DNA from 3 places in the Catenulispora sp. GP43 genome. Region 2 is predicted to be linked to each of the others. Evidence: riboswitches for the same ligand, from Rfam matches in the RefSeq annotation. Region 2 holds a riboswitch; each other region holds the start of a gene.
The links. A riboswitch is a leader RNA that binds a small molecule or an ion and turns the genes downstream of it on or off. The one in region 2 is predicted to bind cyclic di-AMP.

Region 1 (5,135 bases), on a different contig from region 2:
CGGATCTCCTCGGCCGCCGCGGCGCGCACGTCGTAGGCCTCCACGACCGCGCCGAGCCGCTTGGCCGTGGCGATCGCCTGCAGCCCGGCCACGCCGGCGCCCAGGACCACGACCCTGGCCGGCGGAACGGTTCCGGCCGCGGTCATCAAGAGCGGGAAGAAGCGCGGCAGCCGCTCGGCGGCGATCAGCCCCGCGCGGTAGCCGGCCACCATCGCCTGGGAGGACAAGGCGTCCATCGACTGCGCGCGGGTGATGCGGGGGAGCAGTTCCAGGGCGAAGAAGCTGGCGTGCCGGCCGACCAGGACGCCGGCCGGGCCGCGGCCGTCCTTGGGGGAGGACAGTCCGATCACCGCGGTGCCCGGCTTGAGCTTCGCCGCGGTCTGCTGGTCCAGCTGTCCGACAGCGGTTAAGAGATCGATGTTCCCCAAGATTTCTTCCGGACTCCCGGCGATCATGGCGCCCGCGGCGCGGTAGGCGTCGTCGTCCTCGGCGGCCCCCTGGCCCGCGCCGGACTGGACGTACACGCTGTGACCTGCCGTGATCAGGCGTCCCGCGGAGTCGGGGGTGAGCGCCACCCGGCGCTCAAATGGGGCGGTTTCGGTCAAGACACCGATCTGCATGCGATCAACCTAGCCGGGGAATGCTTGCTTTGTGTGCCTCCTGACGCAGAAGTCCACTGAGTCGTTATCGCCAGCCTTGGCGCTGGACCACATCAAAACCCGTTGCCCCGGCTAGGCTTTGACACAGTGGGGAAGCTGTTAGGTAGGAGTGAACCGGGAACGCTTCGCATGATGCTGACTTCCGGTCGCGCGGCACCTCGACCGTCCAGATGAAGGGGATCTGACGTGAAACTCAAGCCGGCCGTGCAGTGGGGCATCGTGCTCTTCTTGATCTACTTCGTGGTCCAGAACCCGTCAGGCGCGGGCAACCTGGTCCAAGGGGCCTTGAACTGGGTGGCCAGCGTCGGCAAGACGCTCGGCGACACGTTCCACAACCTCGTCGCAAGCTGATCGGGCAGACGGTATCCCGACGTGTCCGACTCATCACCACCGCTGTACGGCCGGATGTTGCTCCGGCCCGAGCTCGAGGACCGTGCCAAGCGGTACCTCGTGCCGGGCGAGCGACTGGTCATAGCGGTACGACATCACCTGGCCGCGATCATCATCCCGGTGCTGATCGCGGTCGCCGCGGCGGTCGCCGCGATGGGCATCGACATCTTCTCCGTGCCGGACGCCGGCAAGCTGCGGCTCGGAGCCTGGGCGGTAGCCGGTATCGCCTTCCTCTATATGTTCTGGAACCTCGCGGTGTGGAACCAGGACCTGCTGATAGTGACCAACAAGCGGATCCTGCACACCCACGGGGTGATCACCCGGTCCTTCGACGCGCTGCCGTTGGGCAAGGTGAACGACATGCGCGTGGAGCGGGACCTGCTCGGCCGGATCCTGGGCTACGGGCGGTTCAACGCCAAGGCCGTGGGCGACGCGCCGCTGGGCAAGCGCGGCCTGGACTACATCTCGCACGTGGAGCAGACCTGGCTGGAGATCAGCAACCTGTTGTACGGCCCGGGCGCCAAGTCCGGTCCGAAGGATCCGCAGGAGGTGCGCATCGTCGGCGCGGTCCTGCCGGACATGAACGGCGAACCGGTCGAGATCGTCATGCCTCCGGTATCCGTGAAGAGTCCGGCAGATGACGACAAGGCACACCCTGTGAACGCGGCCATGCTCAACGTGCGGTCTTTCCGTGATGCCAAGGGCGAGCGGGCGTTTGAGACCGACGTCACAACGGCGGGCAACAAACGTCGCAGGATTCGCTTTTTCCACTAACCGGACATCCGTGTCCGAGGCCCAGGTCGCCCCCGAAACGGGAGCGTCTGGGCCTTCTTCTTCGTATACAGCCGGTTTCCGACCCTGCCCGAAGGGTGGCCGGTATCTAAGCGTTCGCTGAACGAATCATGGACTTGTCGCTTGTTAGGCAGGCCGCCGGTGACTAACGTCCACAGGGCTTCGCCGCTCCCAACGGGCCAGCAGGTACCGGGCGTCGAGGCACCGCCGAGTCCGCGCCCGTCGCGGAGCCGGGGAACCAGGTTCGTCGGCGCGGCCCGAGCGGTAAGCGAGGGTGGCGCCAGTGGGGTGAATCGGTCGGCGTGCACTCGCCGTCGTGTGTGCGCGTGCGACCGTAGGGCTACTTCTTCAGTCCGAATCCGTCAGCTAACCCGGTAGGCGGACAAGGAGGAGATGGAGCCCAGAAGCTCGCATGACTGTCACCGCCCGACATCGTCGTCCGCGTGCCCCGAAGTACACCAAGCTGGCCCTCGGCGCGGCCGCGGCCGGGACCATGGTCCTGGTGCCCAGCGTCGCCAACGCCGACCCGCAGCCCACCATCGCGCAGGTCAACGACCAGCTCAACAAGCTCTACCAGCAGGAAGCCTCCGCCGACGAGGCCTACAACGCCGCCCAGGACGCCCAGGCGAAGCTGCAGCAGCAGGTCGACGGCATCAACCGGCAGATCACCGCCGAGCAGGCGACCATGGACCAGACCCGCACCCGCCTCGGCGGACTGGCCGCTGAGCAGTACCGCAGCGGCGGCATGGACCCCACCCTGCAGGTGATGATGCAGGCCGACCCCTCCACCATGATGGAGATGTCGGCCACCGTCGGCCGCGTCCAGGCCAACAACGCCGACACGCTGACCCTGCTGGCACAGCAGAAGGCGGACCTGGCGGCCAAGGCCAGGCAGGCCGCGGCCAAGATGGCGCTGCTGGACCAGCAGACCAAGGCCGCCGAGGCGACCAAGAAGCAGTACGACGGCGACGTGGCCAAGGCCCAGGCGCTGCTGAACTCGCTGCAGGCGCAGCAGCGGGCCGCGCTGGAGGCCGAGCAGGCCAGGCAGCGCGCCGCGGCCGTGGCGGCCGCCCAGGCGGCTTCGCAGAGCTCGACGTCGTCCTCCGGCTCGTCCTCGTCCGGCTCCTCCTCCAGCGGCTCGACCAAGGTGACGATCCCGTCGGTGTCCGGCCGCGCCGCCGCGGCGGTGGCCTTCGCCCAGTCGCAGATCGGCAAGCCGTACATCTTCGGCGCGACCGGCCCGGGCGGCTACGACTGCTCGGGGCTGACCCAGGCGGCCTGGAAGGCGGCCGGCGTATCGATCCCGCGCACCGCCACGGCGCAGATGCAGGGGCTGCCGGCCGTCCCGGCGTCCTCGGCCCAGCCGGGCGACCTGGTGTTCTTCTACGGGAACAGCAGCTACGTGGACCACGTCGGCCTGTACATAGGCAACGGCCTGGTCATCCACGCGCCGCACCCGGGCACGAACGTCGAGATCGCCGCGGTCAGCACCATGCCGCTGGTGTCCTACGCCCGCCCCTGAGGCACCGCTAACCCGTCCGTGCGCGGCGTGCGCCAGTTCGTCCCGGTCTGTGTGGGTCCGGGACGAACCGCTGCGCGCCGCGCGCGGGCACGGGGTCTGGCCTGGTCTTTCTCCCCGAAACCGGGCCGGACGCCACCGGCGAGGTGCGGGGTCCGCGGCGGCGCGCTGCCGGAGCCGTCCAGGCTCGGTCAAGGGCGACCAGGGGCCTGGACAGGGCTCTGGACAGGCTCTGGACAGTGCGCGTAGACAGCCGTACCCGGGACGAGTGGAACGGCTCCGCATTTTTGCGTAGTACTGCTCACAGCTCCTAATAGGCCCCGCTGCTGTTAAGCTCGGGGGCACAGACGTCTACCAGAAGGGAGGTGGCCACGTGAAGAAACTGCTTCTGCTCGCTGTGGCTGCCATCGGCGGTCTGCTGGTCTACCGGCAGGTCCAGTCCGACAAGTCGGAGCAGGACCTCTGGACCGAGGCGACCGACCCGGTTCCCTCGGCCTGAGAACCGCTCATCCGGCTTCCTCGGCAGCTAGAGCCGGGGCACGGTCCGTCTTCCGGGTTCGGGAGGCGGACCGCTCTAACGGGGCCATGGCGCAATTGGTAGCGCACCTGCTTTGCAAGCAGGGGGTTAGGGGTTCGAGTCCCCTTGGCTCCACTGAAGGTATGAATAGTTAGAACCCTGGTCGGGAGGTTTTTCCCGGACCAGGGTTCTTTGCGTTACGGGGCCGTTCGGGGCCGCGTGCCCGTCACGTGCCTGATATCAGGTAGCTTCGCGCACCTGAGGTCCAGAACCGTGCGATGGTTCCGGCCTCACCACGGATGCGGCCGGTAATCCTTGAGGAAGACGCCGAACAGATCCTCCCCCGCCTCCCCGCGGACCACCGGGTCGTAGACGCGTGCGGCGCCGTCGACCAGGTCGAGGGGGGCGTGGAAGCCGGCGTCGTGGAGGCGGGTCTTTTCGGGGTGGGGGCGTTCGTCGGTGATCCAGCCGGTGTCCACTGCCGTCATCAGGATGCCGTCCTGGTCCAGCATTTCGCGGGCGCTGGTGCGGGTCAGCATGTTGAGGGCGGCTTTGGCCATGTTGGTGTGGGGGTGGCCGGGGCCTTTGTAGCCGCGGGCGAATTGGCCTTCCATCGCGGAGACGTTGACCACGTACTTGCGGCGGGCGGGGGAGGCGGCCATGGCTGCGCGGAGGCGGCTGACCAGGATGAAGGGGGCCGTCACGTTGCAGAGTTGGACCTCCAGGAGTTCGATCGGGTCCACCTCCTGGATCTTGTGGCTCCAGCTGTTGGCTTCGTCCAGGTCCGGGACCAGGCCGCCGGCGTCGATCGCGGTGCCCGCTTCGATGAGGGCGGCGGTGGCGGAGCCTGAGGTCAGGGCGAGGGCGGTCAGGGCTTGGGCGCTGAGCTTCGCGCGGTGCGGGGTGCCCTGGGCGGGCAGCATCGGTTGGCGGCTCAGGTCGAAGCGTCCGAGGGTGGTCACGCCGGGGAGTTCGCCGGGGGGCGGTGGTGCGTCCTCGGCGTCGATCAGCTCCTTGTAGGCGTGGGGGGAGCGGCGGACCGTCTGCGCGGCGTTGTTGATCAGGATGTCCAGCGGTCCGGCCGCGCTCGTCTCCTCGGCCAGGGCGATGACCTGGGACGGGTCGCGCAGGTCGAGGCCGACGATGTGCAGTCGGTGCAGCCACTCGTGGCTGTCCGGCATCGCGGTGAAGCGGCGGATCGCGTCGTTGGGGAAGCGGGTGGTGATCGTGGTGTGCGCGCCGTCGCGCAGCAGGCGCA
Region 2 (5,135 bases):
GGCCCGGCATGCCGGGCATCCCGCCCTTGGCCATCTGCGACATCATCTTCTTGGCCTCGAGGAAGCGGTCGATGAGGTTGTTGACCTCCTGGACCGTGGTGCCCGAGCCCCGGGCGATGCGCTGCCGGCGGGAGCCGTTGATGATCTTGACGTCCTCGCGCTCGCCGGGGGTCATCGACTTGATGATGGCCGCGATCCGGTCGACGTCCTTGTCGTCGATCTCGTTCAGCTGCTGCTTGATGTCCCCGACACCCGGGAGCATGCCGAGCAGCTTCTTCATGGAGCCGAGCTTCTTCAGCTGCTCCATCTGCTTCAGGAAGTCGTCGAGGGTGAACTCGTTGCGGGCCAGCTTGTTGGCCATCGCCTCGGCCTCGCGGGCGTCGAACGCCTGCTCGGCCTTCTCGATCAGGGTGAGCATGTCGCCCATGTCGAGGATGCGGCCGGCCATCCGCTCGGGGTGGAAGACGTCGAACTCGTCGAGCTTCTCCCCGGAGGAGGCGAACATCACCGGCTTGCCGGTGACCTGGCGCACCGACAGGGCGGCACCGCCGCGGGCGTCGCCGTCGAGCTTGGTCAGCACCACGCCGTCGAACCCGACGCCGTCCATGAAGGCCTGCGCGGTGGTCACCGCGTCCTGACCGATCATGGCGTCGACCACGAACAGGACCTCGTCGGGCCGGACCGCGTCGCGGATGTCGGCGGCCTGCTTCATCAGGTCGGCGTCGATGCCCAGCCGGCCCGCGGTGTCGACGATGACCACGTCGTGCAGCTTGGCCTTGGCGAACTCGATCGAGTCCTGCGCGACCTTCACCGGGTTCCCGACGCCGTTGCCGGGCTCGGGGGCGAAGACCGGCACGCCGGCGCGCTCGCCGACCACCTGGAGCTGGGTGACCGCGTTCGGCCGCTGCAGGTCCGCGGCGACCAGGATCGGGGTGTGGCCCTGGTCCTTCACCCAGCGGGCCAGCTTGCCGGCCAGCGTGGTCTTGCCGGCGCCCTGGAGGCCGGCGAGCATGATCACCGTCGGCGGGTTCTTGGCGAAGCGCAGCCGCCGGGTCTCACCGCCCAGGATGGCGATGAGCTCCTCGTTGACGATCTTGACGATCTGCTGCGCCGGGTTCAGCGCCTTGGAGACCTCGGCACCCTCGGCCCGTTCCCGGACCGCGGCGATGAACGGGCGTACGGCCTGCAGCGAGACGTCGGCCTCGAGCAGCGCCTGCCGGATCGCGCGCAGCGTGTCGTCGATGTCCTGCTGCGAGAGCCGACCCTTGCCGCGCAGGTTCTTGAACGTCGTGGCCAAACGATCGGAGAGCGTGTCGAACACGTCGTAGTCATCCTTCGCGCGGAAATCAACAGATCGGGCGGATTAGAAAAACCGCCGTAGTCCACCAGAGTAGCCGCTGACGTCGCCCAACCCGAGTCTGGCCATGTTTGTCAGAACGGTGCGCCACCATGGTGGCAACACGAGGTGAGGGAGAACAACACAGTGACTCTGGTCAACAAGTACGCGGGGACGTGCGCCGCGTGCAAGGGTCGGGTGGAAGCCGAGGCCGGTACGCGCGCCAACGTGGACGGTGCGTGGCTGACCTATCACCATGAGTGCGCCCCGGCCTGGGAGCCCCGGCCCGCCGGCCAGAGCGGCCGGAGCGAGGCCCCGGCCGTCGTCCCGCCGCAGCGCGGGTCGCACGACGGCTGGCACCGCCGCCGGCTGGCCGGCTTCGACACCGAGACCACCGGCCGCGACCCGAGGACCGTGCGCATCGTCTCGGCGGCCATCGTCACCTCCGACGGCGCCGAGAAGACCTTCCTCATCGACCCCGGCGTGGAGATCCCCGCCGAGGCCACCGCGATCCACGGCATCACCACCGCCCACGCCCGCGAGCACGGCACGGAGCCGCGCCGCACGCTCGACGAGATCGCCGACGCGCTGGCCACCGAGCTGCGCGCCGGCACCCCGCTGGTGGTGTTCAACGCCCCCTACGACCTGACGCTGCTGGAGGCCGAGCTGGCCCGCAACGGCCTGACCCCGCTGGCCTCCCGCGCCCCGGTGGCCCCGGTGATCGACCCGCTGGTCATCGACCGGCAGATGGACAAGTTCCGCAAGGGCGCGCGCACGCTGGAGGCGCAGTGCCAGTTCTACGGCGTGACCATCACCCACGCCCACGACGCGGCGGCCGACGCGCTGGCCGCGATGAACCTGGCACAGGTGATCGGCGCCAGCTACCCGGCGGTGGGGACGCTGGACGCGGTGCGGCTGCACGAGGCGCAGGCGCGCTGGAAGGCCGAGCAGGAGGCGGACCGGGCGGCGTTCCGCGAGCGGCGCGGGGAGAAGTCGTACGCCGAGCCGGAGTGGCCGACCCGGCCGCTGGCCACCTCGGCGTGACACAGAACACACCCCCACAGCAGTAGAGGCAAGCGGCGGGGGGGCCCGGGCCCCGGGGGCCCCCCCCGGGCGGGGATTAAGGCCCCGTACCAAAGCCCCGATCGCCCCCCCGCGGGCCCGCGGGCGCCGCCCCCCCCGCCCCCGCCCCCCGCCCCCCAACCCCCCCCCCCCCCCCCCCCCCCCCCCCCCCCCGGGGGGGCCCCCCCCCCCCCGCCCCCCCCCGCCGCTGTCGTCTAAACAGGCCACTGACATTCGCCGCATAGCGCCGCCGCGATCCCGGCCGGCCGCGCCGCCGAGCCGGCGAAATGCCGGACCAGCAGGCACTCTTACAGCACTTTCGCGCTTTGCACCCGTGATCCCGATCGATGATGCCGACAACACGTCGGAAAGAACCACGCGATCGACCCAGTCCGAACCAGGACAGCCCGGACTGAATCAGGACCACTAAACGCCTGGCGAAGTAAAATCCTGGTATAGCGTCCTGGGCCGATCCCTTTTGTCGTTCGGGGTCTCGCTAGGGTTACGGCCGGACCCCCGTAACCACGCCGCCCAACCTGGACGGTGGCGGGAGTTCACGCCGAATCCGGCGAAGCGCGACCCGCCGTTTCCACGGACTCCCACACGGTCCGAGGGCGGAGCGCCGATCTGGAACCGGGGACCCACAAGTCCCACCGGCCCGCATGCACTGGGGCCAAGGGGTGAATCGGTCCGCTGCGTACCCCCGCGCGGCGGCCTGCAGGGCACGCTTCTCAGCCCGAACCCGACAGCTAACCCGGTAGGCGGCAGGGAGAGAAGGAGAGTCGCCCTAGTGGCGTCCCACAAAACCGTGACCACTCACCGCGCGTCCAAGAAGACGATCACCGCCCCCCGTACCGCGGTGACGCTGGCGACCGCCACGGTCGGTTCCATCGCCCTGGTTCCGGGTCTGGCCCACGCCGACCCGACGCCGAACCTGAACGATGTCAAGAACCAGGTCAACAACCTCCACCAGCAGGCCGAGCAGGCCTCGGAGGCGTACGACCAGGCGGCCACCAACCTGGCCGCGCTGCAGAACAAGGTCAACCAGATCCAGGCCCGCATCACCGCGGAGCAGTCGCAGCTGACCAACGCGCAGTCCTCGCTGGGCAGCCTGGCCGCCGCGCAGTACCGCGCCGGCGGCGTGGACGACTCGCTGCAGCTGATGCTGTCGGCCTCCCCGGACAACTTCCTCCAGCAGGCCACCGCGAACTCCGAGGTGTCCACCCGCTCTGCCGCCTCGATGCAGACCGCGCAGGAGATCAAGCGCCAGCTGGACCAGGACAAGACCGAGGCCTCCTCGGACCTTCAGCAGCTGCAGAAGACCCGCGACGAGATGGCCCAGAACAAGACCGACATCGACGCCAAGGAAAAGCAGGCGCAGGCCCTGCTGGACTCGCTGACGCCGACCCAGCGCACCGAGTACCAGCAGCAGCAGACGCAGGCCAACCAGCAGAACGTCAAGACGCCGGCCAACCTGCCGCCGGCGCCGAACGCCCGCGCCGGGATAGCGGTCGCGTTCGCCAAGGCGCAGCTCGGCAAGCCCTACGTCTACGGCGCCGACGGCCCGAGCAGCTTCGACTGCTCCGGCCTGACGATGGCCGCCTGGGGCGCCGCCGGGGTGTCGATGTCGCACTCCTCCTCGGCGCAGGCCTATGAGTTCCCCCAGGTCAGCGAGGCCAACATCGCCGTCGGCGACCTGGTCATCTACTACGGGAGCCTGCACCACGTCGGGATATACGTCGGCAACGGCATGATCATCCACGCCGCGATGCCGGGCACGGTGATCCAGTACGCCCCGCTCCACTCGATGCCTGTGGCGATGATCGTGCGGCCGTAGTATCGTGCCGAGCCAGCCGCGGGGCGCCGACGTCACGTCGGCGCCCTTCGACGTTGTCAGGGGGACGGAATGTCAGAGTACGAAATCGGCCGGGAGGCCGAGGAGTTCCAGGAGCCGGCGACCGCCGGGGAGCAGGCCCGGGAATCGGCCGACGAGCGGGCGGACGAGCCGGCTGAGGTAGCGGCCGAGGCACTGGTCGAGGAGCCGGCCGACGAGCCGGTCGAGGAATACACCGAGCCCTACGCCGACCCGCAGGAGTGGATCAGCGAACTGGTCGCCAAGCTGGAACGCGCCGAGCAGGGCATCGGCTCCGGGCCGCGCGACGCGCTGATGGCGCGGATCAAGCTGGCGCAGGCCTATTCGGAGCTGGGCGACTCGGTGCAGGCCGCGCCGCTGGCGGTGGCGAACGTGGCGCAGGCCAGGCGGCTGTTCCCGTCGAGCGAGGGGATGCTGCGGCAGCTGCGGGAGTTCCGGGACGCGGCGTGCGAGGCCGCGGGCTGGACGGCCGCGATGATGCGGGAGTCGGACGAGGATCTGGACGCCGAGGAGCCGAGCGAGTTGGTGGCGCGGCCGGACGCGGTGCAGGCCGCCGCGCAGGCCGAGGCCGCCGAGGCCGCAGAAGCCGCCGAAGCCACAGAAACCCCGGACGACATCACGGCGGAGTACGAGATGCCGGCGCGGGAGAGTCAGACCACTGAGCCCGAGTCGGCCGGGGCGGTGATCCACGAGTTCGTACGCCGGGCTCCTGAACCGGACGCGCTGCAGTGGGCCGCCGAGGTGCAGGCCGCGCTCACGCAGCCGGCCGAGCTCGCGATCCCGACGCCGCCGGAACCGGAGTACGCCGAGGAGGTCGAGCCCGCGCTGGCCTCGGCGGACCTGGCGGATCTGAGCGACCTGGCG
Region 3 (5,135 bases), on a different contig from region 2:
CTTCTAGGCCTGATACAGGACGGCCGAAGCCCCCGAACGACGATCCGTTCGGGGGCTTTCGGTTGTCAACACAGGGGAACCGGTGGACCGGTGCGGGATCAGTACCCGTACCAGCAGGAGCCGCCGCAGCGCGCCGCGACGACGGAGTCCAGCGAGCCGTAGACGGCCGCCGCGTAGCGGACGCCGGCGATGATGTTGGCCACCGGGTTGTAGATGTTGCCGTAGCCCGGCAGCGCGTACGCGTTGAACGTCGGCTGGATGGTCTGCATCAGACCGATCGACGGGTGGCCGGCGGCGGCGTTGGAGTCCCAGCCGTTGGTGGCGCTCGGGTTGCCCGCCGACTCGTGCATCACGGTCTGGTAGATCGCGTTGTACGAGACGTAGTAGCCGTGCGCGTTCAGGATCGAGATGGCCTGCTTGATCCAGCCGTCCAGGTTGTTGGCGTAGGTGCCGGTCGACGCCGAGGCCGCGGTGGCGCTCTGGGTCGTGGTCTGGGTGGTGGTCTTGGCCGACTGGGTCGACTTCACCGGCGCGGACTCCACGACCGGCTGGTTCGAGGTCGAGGTCGAGGTCGAGGTCGAGGACGAGGTCGACGCCGGGGCCGCGGTGCCGTTGGCGCCCGGCAGGTTCAGGACCCAGCCGGTGATGATCAGGTTCGGGTCCGACAGCTTGCGGCCGTCGGCCTGGGCCTTGCCGGTGTTGAGCTTGAAGATCTCCGGGTACTTGCTGCCGTCGCCGAGCTTGGCCTGGGCGATGCCGGACAGGGTGTCGCCGGAGCGGACGGTGTAGCTCTCCGAGGCCGGGGCGTCGGTCTTGGGCGCGGCGGCCTTCGGGGCGGCGGCGACCGGGGCGGCGGCCGGGGCCGGAGCGGCGGCGGCGACGGCGGCGGCCACGGCCGAGGCCGGAGCCGGAGCCAGGGCCGGGGCGGCCACGGGGGCGGCGTGCGGCGCCGCGGCGAACGCGGGGGCCGCCGAGGCGAGGGTCGGGACGGCGACCGCGCCGAGGGCGGCGGCGGTCAGGGTCAGGCCGCGGGAACGGCGGCCGAGCACCAGGGGAGTGCGCATCTACGTTGTGTTCTTCCTCTTTGACCGCCTACCGGGTTAGCTGACGGGTTCGGGCGAAAGAGGCTGCCCTACCACTTCGGAAGCGGATTCACCCCATTGGGACGTGGGTCCCCGGTTCCCGTCCGGCGCTTTGCACGCTTTTGGGATTCGGCGTAGGCAGCCGGTGTCCCGATTTCCGGGTCTAAGGACCGGCGTGCCTGGTCTGCGACCGTAGCGGGACCAGCGGCGGAAATGCACGCTGAGATGGTCTCGAAAAGATAACAACGCGCTCGGTAGCTGCGGCTTCTATATCCAGTGATTGATTTCGATGCGGAAAACGCGGAGGAATCGGACATAAGGTATTTCGCCGTATGTCAGAGACGCTCTGTGCACGAGCCGGTACTTCGGACTCGCCAATAGGCCGCAGACGGGAGGACACTTCCTTGCGTGAAGGACGCACCAGCGATACTCGGCCGGCAGCAGACGCTCGAGAAATGCATGGCGGCGTTGGCCGCCGGCGGCGGGGTCCTGGTCAGCGGCCCAGCCGGAATCGGCAAATCAGCGCTGCTGGACGCGATCGGCTCGGCGTGCGCGGCGGCCGGGCAGCTGGTGCTGCGCTCCGCCTCGGCGGCGGCCGAGTCCTGGCTGCCCTATCTGGGCCTGTACGACCTGTTCTCCGACGCCGTCGCTTCCCGGCCAGAAGTGGTGCCTTATCACCTGCGCCCGGCCTTCGACGGTGTCCTGATGCGCTCGGTCCCCGACGGTGCGGCCACCGACCAGCTGGCGATCCGCGTCGCGGTGGTCGAGGCGCTGCGTGCGCTGGCCGCGGAGCGTCCGGTGCTGTTGATCCTGGACGACGTCAACTGCCTGGACTCGGCCACCGCCGAGGTGCTGGCCTTCGCCGTGCGCCGCCGCCAGGGCAGCCGCGTGCGCGTGCTCGCCGCCGAGCGGCTCTCGGAAGGCCAGGAGCCCACCTGGTGGGGGCTGCTGCCGGAGGACGCCGTCGAGATCGCCCTGGGTAACCTGCCCGGCCCGGTGGTCTCCGAACTGCTGCGGACCCGCCTGGGCCTGCGTCCCACCGACAAGCTGTCGCAGCGGATCCGGGACGCCAGCGGCGGGAACCCTTTTTACGCGCTGGAGTTGGGCCGCGCCGCACTGCGATCGGGGACCGTGGTCCAGCCCGGCGACCCGCTGCTGGTGCCCGAGCGCCTGCGCGGCCTGCTCGCCGACCGGCTGCACGCGCTGCCCAAGGCCGCCCGCGACGCGCTGCTGCTGATCTCGACCGCCGCGCGCCCGCCGCGCGAACTGCTGGCCGGCCACGAATGGGGCCTGTCGCAGGCGCTGGCCTCCGGCATCATCGTCTCCGGCCGGGACCTGGAGCCGCGCTTCGCACACCCGCTGCTGCGCGAGATCGTGTATGCGGACGCTGATATCGAGGCCCGCCAGGAGTGCCACGCGAAGCTCGCCCAGGCCCACGACGACCCGCTGGAGCGCGCACGGCACCACGCTCTGGCGACGTCGGACGCCACCGAGGAGCTGGCCGCCGAGCTGGAGGAGGCCGCCCGCATCGCGGTGTTCCGCGGCGCCCCGGGCACCGCCGCCGAGCTGTTCCGGATGGCCGCCGACCGGACGCCGGCGGACGGCGTGACCCTGGCGAACGGCGTGACCCTGGCGAACGGTACCGACAGCTTGTCGGCGACCGCCGCCGTGGACGCCGCCGACACCGCCGACGCCACTGTTGACGCCACTGTTGACGCCGTCGACGGTGCCCTGCGATCGGCCGCCGGCCCGGGCGCGGGCCCTGGTGCCGGCCCGGCGAATGCCGGCGGGCCGCCGGCGGACACCGACGTGGCCTCCCGCCGCCGCCTCGAAGCCGCGCGCGCCGCCTTCGACGCCGGCCTGCCGCGCCAGGCCCGCGAAGCCGCCGAGGCCGTCGCGGCCGGACCGGACCCGGCCTGCCGCGTCGGCGCGCGCCTGCTGCTGGTCGAGCTCGACGACGACATATCCGCGCAGGGCCTGCTGCTCGAAGCCGCCGAGGCCGACGCCGCCGGGCGCCCGGACCTGCGGGCGCGCGTGAGCCTGCAGCGGGCCGACCACGCTTTCCGCTCCGGCTCGGTCGAGGAGGCGCTGTCCGCCCTGGCCCGCGCCGAGGAGTACGCCCTGACCACCGGCGACCGGAGCCTGCGCGCGGAGTCCATCGCGATGCGCGTCCCGACCGAGATCCAGACCGACCCCGAGCGGGCCATCGAATCGCTGGAGGAGGCCGAGGCGCTGGGGCTGGGCGGGGACCTGACGCTGCCGTCCATCGCCGTCCGCAAGTCCCTGATCATCTGGTTCCTGCGCCGCGGCGACGTCGCCGACGCCCTGGCCACCGCGGCCCGGCTGCGCGCCGACGTCGAGCGCGCCGGCCGCCTGCGCGACCTCGGCGACGTGCTGCACCTGGTGGCCTCGGTGAACGAGCGGGCCGGCCTGTGCCGCCAGGCGCACGAGGCGGCGCTGCTGGGCAGCCGGCTGCGGGCCGAGACCGGCTCCTCCAGCGTGCAGGCGCTGATCCTGTCGGCCGCGGCCGAGTTGTCCAACGGCAGTGCGGAGGCTGCCGTGGACGTCGCCCAGCGCGCCATCGAGGCCGGCACCGCCTCCGGCGACTCGGAGTTCACCGGCTACGCGCACGCCTTCCTGGGCCGCGCCGAGCTTCTGCTGGACCGCTCCTCCCAGGCCGCGCACCACCTGGCCCGCGGCAGGACCCTGATGCGCAACGTGGGCATGGTCGACCCCGCGACCTTCCTGGTCGACGCGGACCTGGCCGAGACCCTGGCCCGCTGCGGCTCGTTCTCGGCGGCCGACCGCATCCTCGACGAGGCCCAGGAAGCCGCCCGCCGCCTGGAACGCGACGTGGTCAAGCTCGGCCTGACCCGGGCCCGCCTGCTGCGCCACGGCCTGGCCGCCGACGCCCGCGAAGCCGCCGACCGTCTGCGCGCCGCCATCCCCGCCGAGCACCCCTACCCGCTGGAGATAGCCCGCGCCGAGGTGACCCTCGGCGAACTGGAACGCCGCGCACGCCGCCGGGCCGCGGCCCGCACCGCGTGGGAATCGGCGGCCACGGCCTACGCGGCGGCCGGCTGCGGCCCCTGGCTGCGCTTCGTCCAGGGCCGCCTGGCCCGCCTGGACACCCCGGCCGAACCGCTGAGCGCGACCGAGCGCCAGATCGTGGAACTGGTCCGCTCCGGCGCCACCAACCGCCAGATAGCCGCCGCACTCCAGGTGTCGGTGAAGGCGGTCGAAGGGAACCTGACCCGCCTGTTCCGCCGCTTCGGCGTGAGCAGCCGCGCGGAACTGGCCGGCGCCGAACCGGTGGCGAGGGTGGAACACGTGTGACGGGTCACGCCGGCCCGCGGAATTCCGTGAGGTAGTTCACCGTTGAACAACACGTGCGGGCCCCAACCCCCTCCGGGCCCGCACCCCCAGTGCCTAGTAATAAGGAAGTGAACCGCCGTGCGCGTCGAGATCTGGAGTGACGTCGCCTGCCCCTGGTGCTACATCGGCAAGGCGCGTTTCGAGCAGGGCCTGTCGGCCTTCGCCCACAAGGACGACGTCGAGGTGGTCTTCCGCTCCTTCGAACTGGACCCGACGCTCCCCAAGGGCGCGGTGTCCGACGTGATCCCGATGCTGGCGAAGAAGTACGGGATGAGCCTGGAGCAGGCGAAGGCCGCCGAGGAGCGCGTCGCGTCCAACGCCCATGCCAGCGGCCTGGAATACATCTTCGGCGCCCACGACGTCGGCAACACCTTCGACATGCACCGCCTGATCCACTTCGCGAACGCGCGCGGCAAGCAGAAGGAACTGGTAGCTGCCCTGTTCCACAACCACTTCGCCGACGAGCGCTCGCTGTTCGACGACGAGCGTCTGATCGAGCTCGCCGTGCAGGTCGGCCTGGACGCGGACGAGGCGCGCGCGGTGCTCGCCGACGAGACGGCGTACGCCGCCGAGGTCCGCGCCGACGAGCAGGAGGCGCAGATGCTGGGCGCGAACGGCGTGCCGTTCTTCGTGCTGGACCGCAAGTTCGGCGTGTCCGGCGGCCAGCCGGCCGAGGTG

Region 1: it holds a riboswitch for cyclic di-AMP, as region 2 does, so the genes downstream of both, ABH926_RS41890 (NlpC/P60 family protein) here and ABH926_RS34625 (NlpC/P60 family protein) in region 2, are expected to answer to the same signal.
Region 3: it holds a riboswitch for cyclic di-AMP, as region 2 does, so the genes downstream of both, ABH926_RS19590 (transglycosylase SLT domain-containing protein) here and ABH926_RS34625 (NlpC/P60 family protein) in region 2, are expected to answer to the same signal.

The regions. Positions count from the first base shown of each region.
Region 1 covers NZ_JBGCCT010000030.1:133,001-138,135, reverse strand. The annotation lists gene ABH926_RS41905 (NAD(P) transhydrogenase subunit alpha) at 1-620, opposite strand, end outside; gene ABH926_RS41900 (hypothetical protein) at 846-1,010, shown strand; gene ABH926_RS41895 (PH domain-containing protein) at 1,032-1,823, shown strand; cyclic di-AMP (ydaO/yuaA leader) riboswitch at 2,037-2,236, shown strand; gene ABH926_RS41890 (NlpC/P60 family protein) at 2,254-3,363, shown strand; gene ABH926_RS41885 (DLW-39 family protein) at 3,734-3,859, shown strand; tRNA gene ABH926_RS41880 (tRNA-Ala) at 3,940-4,012, shown strand; gene ABH926_RS41875 (SDR family NAD(P)-dependent oxidoreductase) at 4,168-5,135, opposite strand, start outside.
Region 2 covers NZ_JBGCCT010000021.1:25,240-30,374, forward strand. The annotation lists gene ffh (signal recognition particle protein) at 1-1,321, opposite strand, end outside; gene ABH926_RS34620 (exonuclease domain-containing protein) at 1,484-2,380, shown strand; cyclic di-AMP (ydaO/yuaA leader) riboswitch at 3,009-3,177, shown strand; gene ABH926_RS34625 (NlpC/P60 family protein) at 3,207-4,235, shown strand; gene ABH926_RS34630 (hypothetical protein) at 4,305-5,135, shown strand, end outside.
Region 3 covers NZ_JBGCCT010000009.1:42,617-47,751, reverse strand. The annotation lists gene ABH926_RS19590 (transglycosylase SLT domain-containing protein) at 99-1,064, opposite strand; cyclic di-AMP (ydaO/yuaA leader) riboswitch at 1,076-1,227, opposite strand; gene ABH926_RS19585 (AAA family ATPase) at 1,491-4,418, shown strand; gene ABH926_RS19580 (DsbA family oxidoreductase) at 4,536-5,135, shown strand, end outside.